Cytobacillus luteolus: one gene and its partner. The protein of the gene in region 2 interacts with the protein of the main gene of each other region in a pairwise test. Links are inferred from orthologs where the notes say so. Each region holds a gene or a part of one and is shown on either strand. Other genes may lie near its edges. The genes, in order: ligA and leuS.

The links.
Region 1: the proteins of leuS (region 2) and ligA interact in binary tests that used the Escherichia coli proteins (3 or more experiments, as listed by UniProt). The link is inferred for Cytobacillus luteolus from one-to-one orthologs.

The regions. Positions count from the first base shown.
Region 1 is NZ_JAGGKM010000006.1:240,525-251,274, forward strand. The notes cover bases 7,827-10,750. They hold ligA (NAD-dependent DNA ligase LigA), read right to left. Parts: upstream 10,330-10,750; coding sequence 8,323-10,329; downstream 7,827-8,322. Other genes in these bases: J2Z26_RS17930 (CamS family sex pheromone protein), read right to left, coding at 7,827-8,310; pcrA (DNA helicase PcrA), read right to left, coding at 10,383-10,750. Also shown: Asp-tRNA(Asn)/Glu-tRNA(Gln) amidotransferase subunit GatB, read right to left, coding at 1-254; Asp-tRNA(Asn)/Glu-tRNA(Gln) amidotransferase subunit GatA, read right to left, coding at 267-1,724; Asp-tRNA(Asn)/Glu-tRNA(Gln) amidotransferase subunit GatC, read right to left, coding at 1,740-2,030; ribB (3,4-dihydroxy-2-butanone-4-phosphate synthase), read left to right, coding at 2,441-3,073; sodium/proline symporter PutP, read right to left, coding at 3,308-4,759; pruA (L-glutamate gamma-semialdehyde dehydrogenase), read right to left, coding at 5,258-6,805; more of J2Z26_RS17930, read right to left, coding at 7,120-7,826. UniProt on the Escherichia coli protein: DNA ligase that catalyzes the formation of phosphodiester linkages between 5'-phosphoryl and 3'-hydroxyl groups in double-stranded DNA using NAD as a coenzyme and as the energy source for the reaction.
Region 2 is NZ_JAGGKM010000004.1:444,455-455,359, forward strand. The notes cover bases 2,464-5,542. They hold leuS (leucine--tRNA ligase), read right to left. Parts: upstream 5,173-5,542; coding sequence 2,755-5,172; downstream 2,464-2,754. Other genes in these bases: J2Z26_RS14175 (rhodanese-like domain-containing protein), read right to left, coding at 2,464-2,665. Also shown: J2Z26_RS14165 (diguanylate cyclase), read left to right, coding at 1-874; J2Z26_RS14170 (MATE family efflux transporter), read right to left, coding at 889-2,268; more of J2Z26_RS14175, read right to left, coding at 2,360-2,463; J2Z26_RS14185 (multicopper oxidase domain-containing protein), read left to right, coding at 5,777-6,841; J2Z26_RS14190 (3-hydroxybutyrate dehydrogenase), read right to left, coding at 6,915-7,691; J2Z26_RS14195 (GntP family permease), read right to left, coding at 7,718-9,037; J2Z26_RS14200 (CoA transferase subunit B), read right to left, coding at 9,067-9,729; J2Z26_RS14205 (CoA transferase subunit A), read right to left, coding at 9,746-10,432; J2Z26_RS14210 (sigma-54 interaction domain-containing protein), read right to left, coding at 10,663-10,905.

The DNA of each region.
Region 1 (10,750 bases), on a different replicon or contig from region 2:
TCAGGATAAAAGTAGTTTTTTCGATCAAATTTCGTATCTGTCGCTACTTCGCAGTTTAGTGCCATTGAGGCGCGCATTCCATATTCAACTGCCGTTTTATTCAGGACAGGCAAGACACCTGGATAACCTAAATCAATCACAGAGGTTTGTGTATTTGCTGGTGCACCAAATTCTGTTGGGCTAGCCGAGAATATCTTTGATTTTGTTTTTAATTCAACGTGGACCTCTAGTCCGATAACTACCTCGTACTTCATCTTTATCCCCCCTTACAGTTGTGGTTTAGCTTTATGATGTTCAGTAGCTTGTTCGAATGTATGTGCAACACGGAATAATGTGCTCTCATCGAAATGTTTTCCAATGATTTGTAAACCTAATGGCAGTCCTTTTGAAAATCCACAAGGTACAGAGATTGCGGGTACTCCAGCTAAGTTCATCGGGATGGTTAAAATATCATTTGCATACATTGTCATTGGGTCCTTTGTATTTTCACCTAATCTAAAAGCATGTGTAGGTGCAGTAGGGCCAATAATCACATCAAAGTTCTCAAACACATCCTCAAAGTCTTTCTTAATTAACGTACGCACTTTTTGTGCTTTTTTATAATAGGCATCATAGTATCCAGAGCTTAATGCAAATGTACCAAGCATGATACGACGCTTAACTTCATCTCCAAAGCCTTCACTACGAGTTTGTTTATACATTTCAAGTAAGCTCTCGGCATTGTTCGTACGATGACCATAACGGACACCATCAAAACGAGCCAGGTTTGCTGAAGCTTCAGATGATGATAATAAATAGTAGGTTGCTAGAGCGTATTTTGAGTGTGGTAAGGATACCTCTTCCCACGTTGCACCTAACCCTTCGAGTACCTTTAGAGCATCCAGGACAGATTGGCGCACATCCTCTTTCACCCCTTCTGCAAGATACTCTTTAGGAACTGCTATCCGTAAACCCTTCACATCTCCTGTGAGAGCGGACAAGTAATCTGGAACATCCACATTGGCTGACGTAGAATCCATTGGATCTACTCCTGCAATTGCTTGTAATAAATAGGCATTATCTTCTACGTTTCGTGTAATCGGTCCAATAATATCTAAGGACGAAGCGAACGCCACAAGTCCGTAACGAGAAATACGGCCATATGTAGGTTTTAATCCTACAACCCCACAGAATGATGCAGGCTGTCTAACAGAACCTCCCGTGTCTGACCCTAATGAAAAGAGAACTTCTCCTGCTGCAACCGCAGCGGCAGAGCCTCCACTTGAACCACCGGGTACATGATTCGTATTCCAAGGGTTCTTCGTTTTCTTAAAGCTAGAATTTTCGTTTGAAGATCCCATGGCAAACTCGTCCATGTTTAGTTTTCCTATTGTAACAGTCTCCGCATCCTTTAGCTTTTGAACAACTGTTGCATCATAAATCGGATCAAAATTCTCAAGAATTTTACTTGCACAAGTAGTTCGCAACCCTTTTGTGACAATATTATCCTTAATTCCAATTGGCATCCCAAAAAGCAGGCCGAACTCATCCTTTTTTCCTAGTGCTTCATCTAATGTGTTAGCGTAGTTCATTGCTTTTTCTTCATCTAAAGTTAAAAAAGCTTCAATTTTATGGTCAACCTCATTTATTCGTTTAAAGGATTCATGAACAAGATCAGTAACACGTATCTCTTTCTTATGTAAAAATTGATGAAGTTCTGAAATTTTATAGTCAAATAGTGACATACACTTAATTCCCCCCTATTCAATAATTGACGGAACACGTATATGTCCATCCTTTGAGTCTGGTGCATTCTTCAGCACTTCTTTCAGTGGCAAACCTGTTTTAGGCTCGTCCTCTCGCAATACATTTTTCATTTTGAGCACATGCGTAGTAGGCTCAATATTATCTGTGTTTACCTCATTTAACTGCTCAGCGTATGTAATGATTGCTTCTAATTGTGTTTTAAAATTGTTTGCTTCCTCTTCCGTTATAGCTAATCTTGCTAAATTAGCTACATGCTTTACTTGGTCAATTGAAATTCTAGTCAACCGATCCACCCCCATATAAGTCGTCCGTTAATTATTCTGATAATATCAAAGTCTAAAGCATTAAAGCAACCGATGTGTGTATTTATTCTCAATCTCTTCTTTAAATGGTATAATCTTACATGAATTGAATACAACCTTCGGGGCATGGTGAAATTCCTGACCGGCGGTGATAGCTTTAAAAGCTTAAGCCCGCGACTCATTAGCATCTAATGTTAATGACTGACTTAGTGTAACTCTAAGGCCGACGGTATAGTCCGGATGGGAGAAGGTAGAGGAGTCTTTTTGTGAAGATTTTTTTAAAAATCTATTACAATAGGCTTATTTCTGTATGCCCTAACTAGATGTGTAGTTAGGCATTTTCTTTTTCCGGTTGTAGGATATTCAAAAATCTATTTTATGGAGGTTTTTGAATGACAAAGACAGCTGTTAGTCGTGTTGAAATGGCAATTGAAGAAGTAAGTAAAGGAAAGATGGTCATCATTCAGGATGATGAAAGCCGTGAGAATGAGGGAGACCTTGTCATGGCTGCTGAAAAAGTAACGGGTGAGCACATTAACTTTATTGCTACCTATGGTAAAGGGTTAATCTGTACACCAATGCTTGAGGATCGGTTAAACTTTTTAAATCTGCCACAGATGGTGGAAGAAAACGAGGAATCCTTACGTACAGCTTTTACTGTATCAGTAGATGCGAAGGAAGGAATTACAACTGGTATCTCTGCGTATGAGAGAGCACATACGATTCTAAAGTTAATCGACTCTACAGCCTCTCCCCAGGATTTTGTAAGGCCAGGACACGTATTTCCACTAAAAGCTAGAAGCAATGGTGTATTAGATCGAAGAGGCCAGACTGAGGCTTCCATTGATTTGATGAAATTAGCAGGTCTTTATCCTGCTGCCGTTATTTGTGAGATTATGGGAGATGACGGGCATATGGCTAGGAGAAGTGACTTAGAGGTATTTGCTATTAAACATGAATTAGCATTGATAACCGTACAGGATATAGTTGATTATCGGGTGAAACAGGGGTATTTGAATTGGTAATCTAGATTAATAGCACGAGCACGAGGGTTAAAGTGCTCGTGCTTTTGTTTTATTTTGAGGGTTTGGTTTGAGTATTTTAGGTTCGGCCCGATTTTGTATTTGTTCCGCCCGATTTCCAATTGGTTCGGCCCGAATTCAACATCATTCGGCCCGATTATTCCTCATTTTGGCCTGATTCTCTCTTAATCTCATAAAAAAAGACCTACTCGTTATTCACAAGTAGGCCTATTAGTCTTATAAACTATTTTTCACTTCATCAAATTTATCTTGAATTTCTTGGTCTGGCTCAGCTGTTACTAAGCTGACAATTACTACAGCTAGTGTTGCTAGAATGAATCCTGGTACAATTTCATAAAGCGGTGTACCTAACTTACTCCAAACAACAACTGTTACAGCACCAACAATCATACCTGCTAAAGCACCCCAACGGTTCATACGTTTCCAGAACAACGATAGAATGATTACTGGACCAAATGCTGCACCAAATCCTGCCCAAGCATAACTTACTAATGCTAATACTGAGCTATCTGGGTTACCTGCTAATAGGATCGCAATTAGAGCGATACCTGCAACAGCAATACGTCCTACCCATACAAGTTCTTTTTCAGAAGCATCCTTTTTAAGAATAGCTTTGTAAAAGTCCTCTGCAAGAGCACTTGAAGATACAAGTAGCTGTGAATCAATTGTACTCATAATAGCTGCTAAGATTGCTGCTAATAGAATACCAGATACCCATGGGTCAAATAATACTTGAGTAAAGAGAATGAATACTTGCTCTCCATCTGCTAATGGGCTATCCGCAAAGAATGCAATCCCCGCAAAACCTGTGAATACTGCACCAAATAGTGCAAATACCATCCAAGTCATACCAATCATACGAGCTTTTGGTACATCTTTAACCGATTTTAATGCCATAAAACGAGTTAGGATATGTGGTTGACCGAAGTAACCTAATCCCCATGCTAATAATGAGATAATACCAATAGTGGTCATTCCTGCAAACACGTCTAGGTAAGAAGGATCAATTTCTCCTACTGTGTTTACAGTGTTGCCCCAACCACCAAGTTTAGAGATCGCAACAATTGGCACCACGATTAACGCAAGGAACATTAAAATACCTTGAATAAAATCGGTCCAGCTTACTGCTAGGAATCCACCTAAGAAGGTGTAGGAAATGATAACAATTGCTCCAATCCAAAGTGCTTGGTTATACGTAAGTCCAAAAGAAGCTTCAAATAACTTTGCTCCTCCGACCATACCTGATGATGTATAGAAAGTAAAAAACAATAGAATTACTAATGCAGAAATTACACGTAAAGACTTCGAGTTATCCTTAAATCGATTTTCAAAAAAATCAGGAATCGTAATTGAATCGTTTGCCTTTTCTGTATAAGAACGTAAACGTTTTGCAATGAACTGCCAATTTAGATAAGCACCAATTGCTAGACCAACGGCAATCCAAATTTGCGGCATACCACCTGAAGCGTAAACTGCACCTGGTAAACCTAATAGTAGCCAACTACTCATATCTGAGGCACCTGCACTCAATGCAGCAACACCCGGAGATAGTCGCCTTCCACCTAATACATAGTCTGATAGATTACTTGTCATGCGATATGCAATAACACCTATTAATAGCATACCAATTAAATAAATGATAAACGTTACTAAAACTGCTGGTTCCATTAATTATTCTCTCCCCTCGGTAAAATTCGATATAACTGATAGGACTACTGTGATTAACATCGGCACAAATAGCCAAAACCAAGTTGCTCCAGTTAACGAATATTCCATTTCATCACCTCCAAGATTGTCTTACATGAAATTAATATGCAGTCACATACAATTTCATGATTATTCTAATTATGGACTAGGTATTTCGTCATGTTGATTATCATATCACAAATAGAATTTTTAGTCTTATTGAAAATTCAGACTACTTTTTCAAGATGTATATTTATAAGCAATTTTGAATCATTTTTTAAATATATCAGCTTTAATAACATATCTATTCATGTAAATTAATAAAATTAAATTGAGGTTCCGTCACAATTTAGACGAAATTTAAGTTGACTTTTTCCCCGATACCGCCAAAAATATTTTTTATTCTAACTACAAAAATAGATTTTTAGATATGAAAAAAGCCCCTCGGGCAGGAGGGACTTTCATAAAGATATTTATAACTTAAAGCATTTCAGATGTAGTTTTAGCTTGCATGTGAAGAACTAGGTAGTCTGGGCCACCAGCTTTTGAGTCTGTACCAGACATGTTGAATCCACCAAATGGTTGATATCCAACAATCGCACCTGTACATCCACGGTTGAAGTATAAGTTACCAACATGGAAGTCTTCACGTGCTTTTTCAATGTTTGCACGGTTATTAGTAATAACTGCTCCAGTTAGACCATACTCAGTGTTGTTTGCAATGTCGATTGCATGATCGAAGTCTTTTGCTTTGCATATTGCTACAACAGGTCCGAAGATCTCTTCTTTCATTAGGCGAGCATCTTCAGCAACATCACCGAAGATTGTAGGTTCGATGAACCAACCTTTAGAGTCATCGCCTTTTCCACCATGAAGAAGTTTACCTTCTTGATTACCGATTTCAACATAGCTCATGATTTTATCAAAAGCACCTTGGTCGTTTACAGGACCCATGTTCGTTGTAGGATCAGTTGGATCAGCTAATCTTAGTTCTTTTGTTAATTCAACAACGCGATCTACTACTTGATCATAAACATCCTCTAGGATAACTGCTCTAGAGCATGCAGAACATTTTTGTCCTGAAAAACCAAACGCAGAAGCCACGATTGATTTAGCAGCTAATTCAAGATCAGCTTCTTTATCAACAACAATTGTATCTTTACCGCCCATCTCAGCAATTACACGTTTTAACCAGATTTGGCCGTCGTTTAGCTTTGAAGCACGTTCGAAAATACGAAGTCCTACATCACGAGAGCCTGTAAAGCTAATGAAACGAGTACGTGGGTGGTCAACTAAGTAATCTCCAACCTCAGCTCCACTACCAGGAATATAGTTAACTACTCCTGCAGGAAGACCCGCTTCTTCAAGAACTTCCATGAATTTCGCAGCAACAACTGGAGTTGTACTAGCAGGCTTTAGTAAAACTGTGTTACCAGCTACTAATGCTGCCGTTGTCATACCAGCCATAATTGCAAATGGGAAGTTCCATGGAGAGATGATAACCCCTACTCCAAGTGGAATATAGTTAAAACGGTTGTATTCGATTGGACGGCTTTCTACTGGAATGCCATCTTTTAACTTAAGCATTTGACGTCCATAATACTCTAAGAAGTCAATTGCTTCAGCTGTATCTGCATCTGCTTCATTCCATGGTTTACCTGCTTCTTTTGTTAAAAGAGCAGAAAACTCATGCTTACGACGACGGATGATTGCAGCTGCACGGAATAATATATCTGCACGCATTTCAGGCTTCGTCTTGCGCCATGTTTGGAACGTTTTATCTGCGATTTGCATTGCTTTTTCTGCTAACTCACGGTTTGCTTTTGAAACGCGACCAACAACTTCTTCTCTGTTTGACGGGTTTACAGATACAATTTTGTCATCTGTTGAAATACGCTCTCCACCAATGATTAAGTCGTAGTCTCTTCCAAGGTAAGACTCAACTGTCTCAAGACCTGCTAAATATGCCTTCTTGTTTGCCTCGACAGTAAAATCCGTAAATGGTTCATGTTTATAAGGTACTACCATTCTACTTTCGCCTCCCTTTGTATATAAAAACGTTTTCATCATACAAATCCCATTCTACTAAAAGAAGTAGATTTCTTCAAACGTTGCGGTAATAGTCACAATTGTAAAATTTTTTTATGATACTTATTCATTATGTATAAAGTTGCTAAACTAACCAGTTGATTTCAGCTACAGGCACTCGCTTTCCGTGGGTGGTCCGTGAGCCTCCTCGGCGCTATGCGCCTGTGGGGTCTCACTTTGACACACTTCTCCCGCAGGAGTCTCGTGCCTTCCGCTGAAATCAACATAATATTTAAATCACTACTAAGTGCCCTCTAATTATATATATGAACAAATGGTTCTTCTTGCCCAGCGTCGCGTACGATTATGCTTTCTGGTCCGCTTTCGGAGGATATATAGACTTGCATTGAGAAATAATTCGGGAAATGTTCCATAATTTCACCTGTGATGTATTGGGTAAATCCGATGATCTCTGCCTTGCCGTAGAACTGCATCGGAATTTCGATTGTTAGTTGGTAAAGTTCTTCATTTTTATAAAAACCTCTTCCAATAACACCTGTGTAATTTGGGAAGAATTCATCGATATCATCTTTAAAGTTTTGGAACATCATAGCATCTTCTCTATACTCATTTGTAGCTGCAGAAGATGGGAAGAAATGATATTCTTCGTTGACATCCTCCCATTTGTTAATTTTGTTTCCTTTTTCAATCACACCTGTTTTTGCAACAAAGTTTCCCGGAGCAATTGAAGAAACTGCTTCTTGCTCAAATAAAGCAATAACAATAGGGACTTCATTTAATTCATTAATCTCACGGACTCTTGCTAAAACTTCTTCTGCAATTTTCTTACCCTCTCTAACCAGCACTTCTGTTTCAATCTTTGTTTCTCTCGGATAACCACCTTGATTATCTGGAAGATTGTAATATTGTACAGAGTTTAGTGCAATTCCAAGCACAATCCCACCTAATGCGACCTTATCATCTTTATTTTTAATAAGATAATTATGTTCGAGCATGTGGGCAAAGTAGATCGGACTTTGAGCCATTTGTTCCTCATACGACACTTCGCTGTTAGGATCATACTCAAAGGCTGGGTTAAGACCGATATTATCTGCTTGTTTCATTTTATTTTGTGTTAGTTGCGCAGGAGTCTGTTTACGTTCCAGCCATTTTTCAATCGAACTCTTTGGTATTCTCTGTCCTTCTTGATACAGATATCGGTCTGATGGAAAGGATTCTTGTGCAATTCTCATCAGTCCTGTTTCAAACTCATCAATATCAAGTCTTGTTCTTAAATTTCTTACTACAAGACCTCTTGCTTCCCCAGGCTTGAACGGTAATATCGTACGATAATAGGAATCCGATATTTTGTATCTAGGAATTATGGCTGTCTCCTCTTGTGCTTCGTCGGTATCCTGTACAATTTCCTCTTCTTTATTAAAAGTAGGTGCACACCCTGAAAGGAAAAGGACAAACGCCAACATTATCATTATTAGGCTTTTCAAAACATACACCTCTTATTTCTTTAATTCTTGAATCAAACGCTCCTCATCCCACACTTCAATCCCTAATTCAGTAGCCTTGTCTAATTTTGAACCAGCTGCCTCACCAGCAATGACTAAATCGGTACTTTTACTAACACTTCCAGTTACTTTACCACCTAGAGCCTCAATTTCTGATTTCGCATCATTTCTAGATAAAATCTCTAATTTCCCGGTCAAAACGACTGTTTTACCAGCGAAGTATGAATCAATTTCATCAGCGTTTACTAGCTTTGGACCTTTGTATTCAAGATTTACTCCGAGAGATCGAAGTTCTTCAATGAGCTCTGATACTTCAGGGGCAGAAAAATAGGTCACAATGGAATCAGCCATTTTTTCACCAATTTCATTTATTGCAATTAACTCTTCTGTTGTTACCTTAAGTAATTTTTCCATTGTTTCAAATTGCTGTGCCAAAGTTTTAGCAGCCTTAGCACCAACATGACGTATTCCAAGCCCGAATAAAAGCTTTTCTAGTGAGTTTTGTTTTGAAGCTTGGATGGCGCTGATTAAGTTATCCGCTGATTTTTCACCCATTCGCTCTAATTGAATAAGCTGGTCTTTACGAAGTTTATAAATATCAGCTACATTTGTGATTAATTTTTCTTGGAATAGTTGAGCGATTACCTTTTCACCAAGACCATCGATGTTCATTGCCGTTCTAGATACAAAATGGATTAAACCTTCACGTATTTGAGCAGGACACATTGGATTTATACAACGTAGGGCAACTTCCTCTTCTAAACGGACTAATTCGCTATCACATTCAGGACACTCTGTCGGCATGTTAAACGTTTGTTCTTCTCCTGTACGTCTTTCGACTAGTACGTTAACTACTTCAGGAATAATGTCACCTGCTTTTTTTACAACGACAAAATCCCCTATCTTGATGTCCTTTTCTCTAATTAGGTCTTCATTATGAAGGGAAGCACGCTGCACCGTTGTACCTGCTACTTTTACTGGCTCTAATATTGCAGTAGGTGTTACTACCCCTGTTCTACCAACACTTAACTCTATATCTATTAGCTTTGTGACTACTTCCTCTGCTGGGAACTTATACGCAATTGCCCATCTAGGACTTTTAGCAGTAAAACCTAATTGTGATTGTTGTTCTAATGAATCAACTTTTATAACGATCCCATCAATGTCATAGGCAAGTTTAGGTCTTTTCTCAACCCATCCTTCAACAAATGAAATGACTTCTTCGATCGATCCACATTTTCTTCGTTCAGGATTTGTTTTAAAACCAAGTTTATCAAGAAGATCAAGACCTTCACTATGGGAAGTGACTCCGGTTTCACCTAAGTCTGCAATACTATAAACATAAATATCAAGATTTCGTTTTGCGGCTAACTTAGGGTCTAACTGTCTTAGAGAACCCGCGGCAGCATTTCGAGGATTCGCAAAGAGCATCTCATCGTTTGCGTGTCTTATCTCGTTTAGTGCTTCAAAGGATTTTTTCGGCATAAATGCCTCACCACGTACCTCAATATCGAGTACGTTTGTTAAACGTAACGGAATTGAACGGATTGTTTTAAGATTCTCCGTAATATCCTCACCAATGCTCCCATCACCGCGCGTTGCACCCTGTGCAAAGATCCCTTCCTGATACCTAAGAGAAACAGCAAGTCCATCAATTTTCATCTCACATACATAGGAAACATCATTTCCAACAACCTGTTTTACTCTACGATCAAAATCACGCAAGTCTTGCTCACTGAAGGCATTTCCTAAACTCAGCATAGGTGTTCGATGTTCTACTTTATCGAATGCATCTAAAATTGTACCTCCAACTCGTTGTGTCGGAGAGTCCACAGTTTTAAATTCTGGAAATTGACCTTCAAGATCAACTAACTCACGCAATAGTGCATCATATTCGGCATCTGAAACAGAAGGAGTGTCCATTACATGATATTCATAGTTATATCGATTTAGTAACTCTTGTAATTCTTGAACGCGACTTTGTGCAGTATGTTTGTCCATGCATCGGTTCCTTTCATCATTTCATTAGTAGCAATCAATACTAGAACTAGTACTTATTCTTTAGTAATCGGTGCGAATTTAGCTAACAGGCGCTTAATACCTACCGGACTTGGAAAGGCAATATCTAGCTCCTTGGATTCTCCTTCACCTTTCACGCTCACAACTGTGCCTACTCCCCATTTCTTATGGGATGCTTTGTCTCCTACCTTCCAGCCAATTTCATCCCCACCAGTTGAAGACATAGTTGGGCTAATGGTTGCTCTTCGTTCAGGCTGTCTAGTATTTGAAAACGGTGATGTATCGAATGGTGAAGCTTGCGACCTTGGCTGTCTTTGTTGTCTTTGCTGCCTTTGTTGCCTTTCTTCTTCCATTAACTTTTCACGCAAATCTTCAATTAAGTCTGCAGGAATTTCACTAATAA
Region 2 (10,905 bases):
GACTCTAGTATCAGTAATTGTTATTTCTATAGGTAGATTCTTAATTGCATATAACTTCTCTTCAGTTGTTTCTTTATTTATGATGTTTACAATTGCTTTTGGTGCTAGCTTTATATCTTTAAGGCTTAGACTTACTCCATGGGTGAAGTGGTTGACCTTACTGGTCTATAGTCAAACAATCTTTTCCTTAGCCTTATATATTGTAGTGGATAACTTTAATGAAGTGCTTGACTTCGCTCTATATCATGTAATATCAACTATGGTCGGTGGAACATTAATTTATCATTTTGTAAACTACATCAGGTTAAACAGTGAACTATATTTAAAATATAAAGAAAGCTCTCAAAGGGACTCATTAACTGGACTATTTAATGTTCGTTCGTTTGATTATTATTACAATTCCATCTTGACAAAAACGATGGAAATGAAGGGTGATTGTTCAATTTGTATTATAGATGTTGATCACTTTAAGCAAATTAACGATACCTATGGCCATTTAGCTGGAGACCAAGTATTGAAACAGCTCGCAAATCTACTAAAGAGTTTAACTCGAGAAGGGGATGTCCTATCAAGAAATGGTGGTGAGGAATTTTCTATTATTCTTCCACATTGTAATCATGAGAAAGCTAAAGAAATTGCAGAACGAATTCGAAGGAAAGTTGAAGAAGAACCATTTTACCTTTCTGGAAACAAACAAATAAACCTCACTGTTTCTGTAGGTATTGCTGCTTATTATCATGAATTAGAAAAGCCTTATACTCTTTTCCAGGAAGCCGATGATGCTCTCTATCATGCTAAACGGAATGGGAGAAATATCGTCTGTTCTTCTTCACGATCTATAAGAGATACACATTCTGTAATCTTGAATAATTAAACATATATCCCCTATTATAAACTAGGGGATATTTTTGATTTAGGATATTTTATTTCATATCTTCTTTGTATTTGAATTAGTCTTAACGATAAGCCTACACCCGCTGCAAGCAATCCTGCGGTTAAGCCAATCCAATATCCAGGAGCACCTAACTTCGTAAAGTTAGCCAAGTAATAGCCTAGAGGTAAGCAAATTAGCCAATAGGCTACAAGTGTCATTATGAAAGCTACATTTACATCCTTATAGCCTCTGAGAGCTGCAAGAGCAGTTGCTTGTATCGCATCAGACAATTGGAAGAATAAAGCATAAATTAAAAAATGGGCAGTTAACACAATAACTTCCTGGTCATTCGAATAAAGGGCCGCAACATCATACCTAAATAGGACAACTAACAATCCAGTTACTAATGCAATTAACATAGATAAACCTATGCCAAGCCAACTATAAACCTTTGCATCTTTAAATCTTTTTGACCCAACTTCAAATCCAACTAAAACTGTTAAAGCCATAGAAATACTTACCGGTATCATATATAGGAAAGAAACGACATTTAATGCAGTTTGATAGGCAGCGATTGTTGTAATCGCAAATTTGCTAATCAATATTGTAACTACAGCAAACATGCTCGTTTCAAAAAATGTTGATAACCCCATCGGTACTCCTATTCTTAGGATTTCCTTACTCTCTTCAAGAGATATAGATTTATAGTTTGTAAAGACAGAGTATGTTGAAAAAGGCATTTTCGTTTTTATAATTAATGCTGTAAGCCCTGCAATTACCCAATATGTTAAGGAAGTAGCCAAACCTGCTCCTGCTCCTCCAAGTTCTGGAAATCCCCAATGTCCATAAATTAAAACATAGTTTAAAAAGAAGTTCACTGGAAGAGAGCTTAATAAGATAATCATAACAATTCTTGTAATCCCTAAAGCATAGATAAATGATCGTAAAACATTAAAAATAAACAATGGAATAATACCCAAACTTAATCCAACTAAATAATCATGTGCTGTTTTGTGTACACGTGGGGCTAAATTCATAGCGTCTAAGATAGGATTTAGAATAAAAGCACCAACCAAAATAACAATTATTCCAATGATAAAAGCTAGATTGATTCCATTTACAACAACACTAGTTACCTCTTTATCTTTTTTCTCTCCAAATCGCTGCGCAGCTATAGGAGATACTGCTAGTAAGATTCCACTTAAGCCCGTAAATATTGGATTCCATATAGAAGAACCAATGGCTACTCCAGCCAAATCAGCCGGATTGTATTTACCAGACATAATGGTATTAAAAAACACCATAGAAAACATACCAAGCTGTGTAATTAATATAGGAATTAACATAATGAATATTAGTTTAATTTTTTCTTTCAACGTATATGTTTGATACATGAGGTTATCTCCTATTTTCTAGTTAAGGATACTCAATTCTATAACAAAAACTCCCCTATGACTAGGAGAGTTTTTAGTTTCCCAAGTGGTATTATTTAGTTTCACCAGTCCACTCGAGCATACCACCAACCATATTACGTACTTTGTAACCTTGTTCATGTAAATAATAACAAACATTTTCACTACGGCGACCTGAACGGCAAATAAATATGTATTCTTTGTCTTTGGAGAAGTAATCAAGGTTTGCTGGAATTTCACCCATTTTAATGTGCTTAGCACCAGGAACCATACCTACTGCAACTTCCTCGTCTTCACGTACATCGACTAATTCTAATTGCTCGCCATTTTCAAGTTTCTGCTTGAGTTCTTCAGTCGTAATAATTTCTATTTCAGACATTAAAATCCATTCCTTTCCTTCAACTAGTGATATTATAGCAAAATGAAATTAAAAACGCACAGGTTCAAATGAACCTTGTGCGTTCCATCTTAATTTGCTACGATGTTTACTAATTTACCTGGTACCGCGATTACCTTTCGAACCGTTTTACCTTCAATTTGCTCTTTTACTAATTCATCGGCCATCGCAATCTCTTCTAGTTTTTCGCGTGTTGCATCAGTTGGTACGTGTAACTTCGCTTTAACTTTCCCATTTACCTGAATTACAATTTCAATCTCATCCTCGACTAGCTTACCTTCATCAAAAGCAGGCCATGCCTCATAAGAAATTGTATTAGTATTTCCAAGCTTCTCCCATAACTCTTCGGCAAGATGTGGCGCAATTGGTGAAAGTAATTTTACAAATCCTTCAATATAAATCTTAGGTAAGGTTGTCGCTTTATACGCTTCATTAATAAAGACCATTAGTTGTGAAATAGCAGTATTGAAACGCAATCCCTCATAATCTTCGGTTACCTTTTTAACCGTTTGGTGATATACACGCTCTAGCGCATGACCTTGGTCATCACCAGATATCTTTTCAGTTACTTTACCGTTTTCTTCTACCAACAAGCGCCATACACGGTCTAAGAATCGGCGAGAGCCATCCAAGCCTTTTTCTGACCATGCAATTGATGCATCTAATGGCCCCATGAACATCTCGTATAAACGCAATGTATCAGCACCATGGCTTTTAATAATATCATCAGGATTTACTACATTTCCTTTTGATTTGCTCATTTTTTCATTATTTTCACCTAGTATCATACCTTGGTTAAATAACTTTTGGAATGGCTCCTTCGTTGAAACGACCCCGATATCATATAATACTTTGTGCCAGAAGCGTGCATATAGTAAATGAAGAACCGCATGCTCTGCTCCTCCGATATAGATATCAACTGGTAACCAGCGTTTTAATTTTTCAGGGTCTGCCAGTTGTTCACTATTGGTTGGATCAATATAACGTAAGTAGTACCAGCAACTACCTGCCCATTGAGGCATCGTATTTGTTTCACGACGTCCCTTTTTACCAGTTGCTTCATCAACAACATTTACCCAGTCTGAAATATTCGCAAGAGGTGATTCTCCAGTTCCCGAAGGACGAATTTCTTTTGTTTTAGGTAAGGTTAAAGGCAATTGGTCTTCTGGTACAGCAGTCATTGTGCCATCTTCCCAATGGATTATAGGAATTGGCTCTCCCCAGTAACGTTGGCGGCTGAATAACCAGTCACGAAGGCGATACGTAACTTTTTTCTCACCTTTGCCATTTTCCTCTAACCATGAGATCATCTTGGAAATGGCTTCTTCTTTTCCTAATCCATTTAAAAACTCAGAGTTAACGTGCTCACCATCACCTGTGTAAGCCTCTCTCGTAACATCTCCACCAGCAACAACTTCTTTTATAGGTAAGTCGAACTTCACTGCGAATTCATGATCACGTTCATCATGTCCTGGAACCGCCATAATAGCACCTGTTCCATAACTTGCTAATACATAATCAGCAATCCAAATTGGCATCTTCTCACCATTTACTGGATTAATTGCATACGCACCTGTGAAAACGCCGGTTTTATCTTTTGCTAAGTCTGTTCGCTCTAGGTCACTCTTCATTTTTACTTTATCTAAGTAGGCTTCTACCACTTCTTTTTGGTTATCCGTCGTTATTTTACTAACGAAAGCATGCTCCGGTGCTAAAACAGCATACGTTGCACCAAATAAAGTATCAGGTCTAGTAGTGAATACAGTAAAGGTTTCAACATGTCCATCAATTTCAAACGTTACATGTGCACCCTCTGAACGACCGATCCAATTGCGTTGCATTTCTTTTAAGCTTTCAGGCCAATCTAACTCTTCAAGATCTTCTAATAAACGATCTCCATATTCAGTGATTTTAAGCATCCACTGTTTCATTGGACGGCGCTCAACCGGGTGACCTCCACGCTCACTTTTACCATCTATTACTTCTTCGTTCGCTAACACGGTTCCTAAGGCAGGACACCAGTTAACAGCCACTTCATCAATATATGCTAAACCTTTTTCATAAAGCTTGATAAAAATCCATTGTGTCCACTTATAATACTCTGGATCTGTCGTGTTAACCTCACGATCCCAATCATAAGAAAAACCTAATTCCTTGATTTGGCGACGAAATGTATTTATGTTTTGTTCTGTGAATTCTGCTGGATCATTTCCTGTATCTAATGCATATTGTTCTGCTGGAAGTCCAAAAGCATCCCAGCCCATTGGATGTAGTACATTATAGCCCTGCATACGCTTCATTCTTGATAAGATGTCAGTAGCAGTATAGCCCTCAGGGTGTCCTACATGAAGTCCTGCTCCAGAAGGATAAGGAAACATGTCTAATGCGTAAAACTTCCGCTTTTCAACTTCTTCATTCGTTTTAAATGTCTTATTACTTTCCCAATGTGTTTGCCACTTCTTTTCAATCTCAAGATGATTGAAACTCATATAAACCTTCCTCCTCTGTATTAACAAATGATTTTTTACCATTTTGTACGTTTTTGAACATAAAAAAACCTCTCATCCCATAAAAGGGACGAGAGGTTATATGTATAACTCCCGCGGTACCACCCAAATTAGTGTACGTACGTCACTCACTTCATTACTCCTTAACGCGGATAAGACGGCAAATACTACTTGGAAAACCATTAGGCTTTCGTTCGCACCTGCAACTCAAAGGCGAGTTCATGAACTAACAATGATTGACTTGCACCACCCGTCAACTCTCTGAACATGTTCGATTCATTACTATTCCTTTTCAAAGTCATTACTTTTTTCATTAGTATAATGAGTATTGTATAGAATTTGCAATCGAACTGCAAGAGTATTTAAGAAAATTAGGCTTGATTATAGTAGCTTTTTTAAATTAATGGATTTAGGCCAATTTCCGATAACACTATTCGTACATTATTTATATGTTCATCAATTCACAAACTGTACATAAAGTAGCGCTTTTTTGTGGCCTGGGTCACAAAATCAGGAAAGTAAACGCTTTATTATAAGGGTGTAGATAAAAACAAATTTATGAAAAACAATTTATGGAGGGAATAATATGAACAGTCGATTCAAAATGGTATTCATTTTAGCTTTATCTTCTATGGTTATACTAGCTGGATGTAATTCAAGTGCTACTGATGAGAGTTCCAAAAAGGATGGTGTAGTAGAGGCAGCTACTTCTACTAATGAAGTAGAAGTTATTGCACCACATAAAGACCTAAACCAAGAGCCAATCCCAGTAAAAATAGAGAGAATTGGAGAAAATGAAGTAAATGTTGAAATGACTTCTCAAATCACCGACATTGAAATTAGCCCAGATTACAATTATAAAGCATGGACCTTTAATGGTGAAGCTCCAGGACCTGTAGTAGTCGTTAAAGAAGGCGACATGATAAACTTCACCTTAAAAAATATGGACCCGGCTATTCCACATAGCATGGACTTCCATGCCGTGCACGCAGCTCCTTCAAAAGGATTTGCAAATGTAGAACCTGATGAAACTGGGACATTCAGATACCCTGCAAATAAGCCCGGTGTGTTCATGTACCACTGTGGTACAGCACCAGTACTATCTCATATAGCTAATGGTATGCATGGTACAATAATCGTTATGCCTAAAGATGGTTATCCAAACGATGCAGAAATCGATCGCGAATTTGTCCTGATTCAGAATGAATGGTACAAATATAATGATATTAATGATTTCATGAATGGTGAGCCTAGTCAAGTTGTATTCTCTGCAAAAGCTCTTAAAGAAGGTGACCGCAATACAAACGGAGATACTTTCTCTTTGAAAAACGAACCTTTATTAGCTAAAGTTGGTGACCGCATTAGAATCTATGTTAATAATGTTGGACCGAATGAGGTAAGTTCATTCCACGTAGTTGGAACTGTATTTGATGATGTATATATCGATGGAAACCCATATAACCATATGCAAGGCTTACAAACTGTTATGTTACCTGCGAGTGGTGGTGCTGTAGTTGAATTCACTGTAACAGAAGTAGGGAACTATCCAATTGTTACTCACCAATTTAATCATGCTCAAAAAGGTGCGGTAGCAATGTTAAAGGTAACTGAAGACGGCAAAGACGATGGTAAAGCTGTTGGAGGACATTGATCAGGAGGATAATAGAATAGTAGTATAAAAGTAAAAGAACCTCTAGTACTCACTAAAGGTTCTTTTTTTCATTTTATTGAGCAGTATATCCACCATCAATTACACAAGCTTGACCAGTGATTCCCTTTGCATGGTCACTAGCTAAAAACATCACATAACTCGCGATTTCTTCTACTTGAAGTAATCTTCTTTGAGGCACTAATGGGTAAATAACCTCTTCTAATACACTTTCTAATGGAACATTTCTAGTTTTTGCAAGATCGCTTAATTGGTTACGCACAAGTGGTGTGTCTACATATCCAGGACATACAGCATTTACTGTAATTCCGTGTGCCGCTCCCTCTAGTGCTGCAACCTTAGTTAAACCGATTACTCCATGCTTTGCACTATTATATGCAGCTTTTCCAGCAAAACCAACTAAACCATTAATAGAAGCCATGTTAATAACTCTACCAAACTGTTGATTCTTCATGATTGGAAACACATGCTTAATTGCCTTAAATGGTGCGGTAAGCATGATTGAAATTAATTGTTCAAACTTTTCGCTAGGGAAATCTTCAATGTTTGCAACGTGTTGAAGTCCTGCGTTATTTATCAAACAGTCTATTCTTCCAAAATGATTTACCGCTTGGTCTAGAGCCTGCTTCATCTCATTTTCATCAGTTACGTTGCATTTAATTCCTATTACGTCATAGCCCTTCTCTGTTAAGGCCTGTGCTGCTTCTTTTACCCCTGCTTCATCTAAATCTGAGAGTGCAACCTTCGCCCCGCTTTCAGCAAAGGTTCTGCCAATTTCAAGACCAATTCCTCTTGCTGCACCTGTTATGAAAACAACTTTATTCTCAACCACGTTACAACCGTCCCTTCCCTGTTAAATTAAATACCTAAACCAATTGAAAATAATGCAATTGCAAGTGCTAAACCGATTAACGGTACAACTACTGTTACAATTCCAACTGCACCATATGCATCTTTATGTGACTCACCACAAATTGCTCGAACTGTTGTTACAACATAGCCATTATGTGGTAAAGAGTCTAGAGCACCTGAAGAAATAGCTACAGTTCTATGAAGTGCTTCCGTATTAACACCTAAGTCCATATAATGTGGTGCTAGTAATGGTAATGCAATTGCCTGGCCACCAGAAGCTGAACCTGTCATCCCAGCAATTACACTTACCGCGATAGCTCCACCAATTAATGGACTGCCTGGAATGCTTGTCATTGCATCAACAGCAACTTGGAATGCAGGTACTGCTTTTGCTACTCCTCCAAATCCAACTACAGCTGCTGTATTACCGATGGCAACTAAAGCTCCCATTGTTCCGTCTGAAACTGCATTCCAGAACGAAGTGAAATATTTTCGATTTAATAAGTATGTTGCAATTACCCCACCTAATAAAGCAATAATTAACGCAGATTGTTTTAATGAATCATGGAAAATAAATGAAATAATAAGTACAACTAAAAGTGGAATTAAACCAACAATTGGATTAGGTAATTCCTTATTTGCAACTACTGGGTCATTTTTACGAGCAACGAATCTTTCACCATTTGATACTGCTTTCGTGATCATACGTTTTAACCACCAGTAGCCGAATACTGCCATAAACACGGCAACAATTAAACTAACTTCCCAACCAGCGTATGGAGTCGTGCCTAAATGCTCAATTGGAATCCAGTTTTGAATTTCTGGCGATCCCGCTGAAGTCATTGTGAAGGTTACTGAACCAAATGCTAATGCAGCAGGAATAAAGCGACGCGGAAGGTCTGCCTGTTTAAATAAACTTAGCGCCATTGGATACACAGAGAATGCTACTACGAATAAGCTAACTCCACCGTATGTTAAAATTGCACAGGCAGCAACTACTGCTAATACAGCTTGCTTCATACCTAGCTTATCAACTACCCATTTAGATACACTATCTGCTGCTCCACTATCTTCCATAACTTTCCCGAAAATGGAACCTAGTAAGAACATCAAATACCAAGAAGCAACAAACCCAGAAAAACCAGTCATATAGTTTGTTACTAGATTTGCTCCACCATCTGGAGCTAACTGTGGAAACAATGGTAATCCACTTAATACTGCAACGAATAATGCACATAGTGGTCCTGCTACTAGTAAATTCATACCCTTCATTGTTAAATAAATTAAAAGTGCTAAGCCGCCAATAAGACCTATCATACTAAGCATTAATTTTCCCCCTATCTTTCATTAATATCTTAATAAACATTTACATCCTCAATAATTAAATCTGGTTCGGTTGATTGTTGGATATCCTCGATTGTGTATCCCTCAAAGACTTCAATTAGTTTTAGCCCTTTTTCTGTTACATCAATTACAGCCCGATCTGTAATAATTCGATTTACGACATTCTTTCCTGTTAAGGGAAGGCTGCATTCATTTACAATTTTCGGATCTCCATTTTTACTAACATGATCCATAATGACAATGATTTTTCTGGCACCGTGAACGAGATCCATTGCTCCACCCATGCCTTTGATCATTTTGCCAGGAATCATCCAGTTTGCTAGATCTCCAGACTTTGAAACTTCCATTCCACCTAATATAGCAATATCAACATGCCCACCTCGGATCATTCCAAATGATTCGGCACTATCAAAATAAGAAGCTCCCTTAATTGCTGTAACAGTTTCTTTCCCAGCGTTAATTAAATCAGGATCAACCTCTTCCTTAGACGGATAAGGTCCGATTCCTAATAACCCATTCTCAGACTGTAGTACGACTTGCTTATTACTTTGAATATAGTTCGCAACTAATGTTGGCATACCGATTCCTAGATTTACATAGAAACCGCTTTCAATTTCTTGTTCAGCTCTTCTTGCAATTTTTTCACGAATGGCCTGTTTATCTAAATGAGTCAAAAAGTACTCCTCCTTTCTATGAAACTGTTAGTCTTTCAATTCGTTTTTCTTGCTTGCCTACAATTAAACGTTGAACGTAGATGCTAGGAGTATGAATTTCATTGGGATTTAAATCTCCAATTTCAAAAAGCTCTTCGACTTCGGCGATCGTCACCTTACCCGCTGCAGCAATCATCGGATTAAAGTTTCTTGCTGTTTTATTATAGATAAGATTACCCATTTTATCTGCCTTACTAGCTCTAACCAAACTAAAATCAGCAACTAGGGCCTTTTCTAAAATATACTCTTTTCCATTAAACTCTCTGACTTCTTTTCCTTCGGCAACTGGAGTTCCTACGCCAGCTGGTGTATAAAAAGCTGGGATACCTGCCCCACCTGCACGAATCCGTTCAGCTAGTGTCCCTTGTGGTGTGAGCTCTACCTCTAGTTCACCAGCGAGAACCTGTCTTTCGAATTCCTTATTTTCACCAACATAAGAACCTATCATCTTTTTGATTTGTCTATTCTTTAACAATAACCCTAGGCCCCAATCGTCAACTCCACAGTTATTTGAAATAACAGTTAGATCCTTAACACCTGTTTCAACTAAAGCCAAAATTAGATTTTCAGGAATACCTACTAAACCGAAGCCTCCCACCATAAGTGTTGAGCCATCTTTGATATCCTTTACAGCTTCTACAAATGAAGTAAATACAGGTTTCATTTTTTCTCCTCCTTTCTAAGTTTTCGTTCACTATTTACAATGCAAGGACCGTGCCAACTTTTCAAAAACGCATATTGTTCACATTTTTTTCACTTTTCACTGAATTAAGCGCAGCTTTTTTTTCCGGAATTCTGGAATAGAAATGAGTTAATCTGTTTGAAAACGCTTTTTAAATCACTTAAATTTAAAATTCCAGATTTCCGGAATGGTTTCCGGAAATCTGGAATTTTTTATTCTAAACTATATTTTTTAATTTTTTCATACATACTAGATTTACTAATTCCTAAAGACTTAGCCGCTTGTAGTTTATCTTGTCCAAATTGTTCAAGGGATTTTTCAATAATTTTTTTCTCGGTTTCATCTAAAATCTCTTTTAAGGATCTCTGACCAATAAGAAGCTTTGGATCTCCCATAAAATATTCAGGTAAAGAAGATATCGTTATCTTCTCTCCATCTGTTAAGTGAATTGCTGC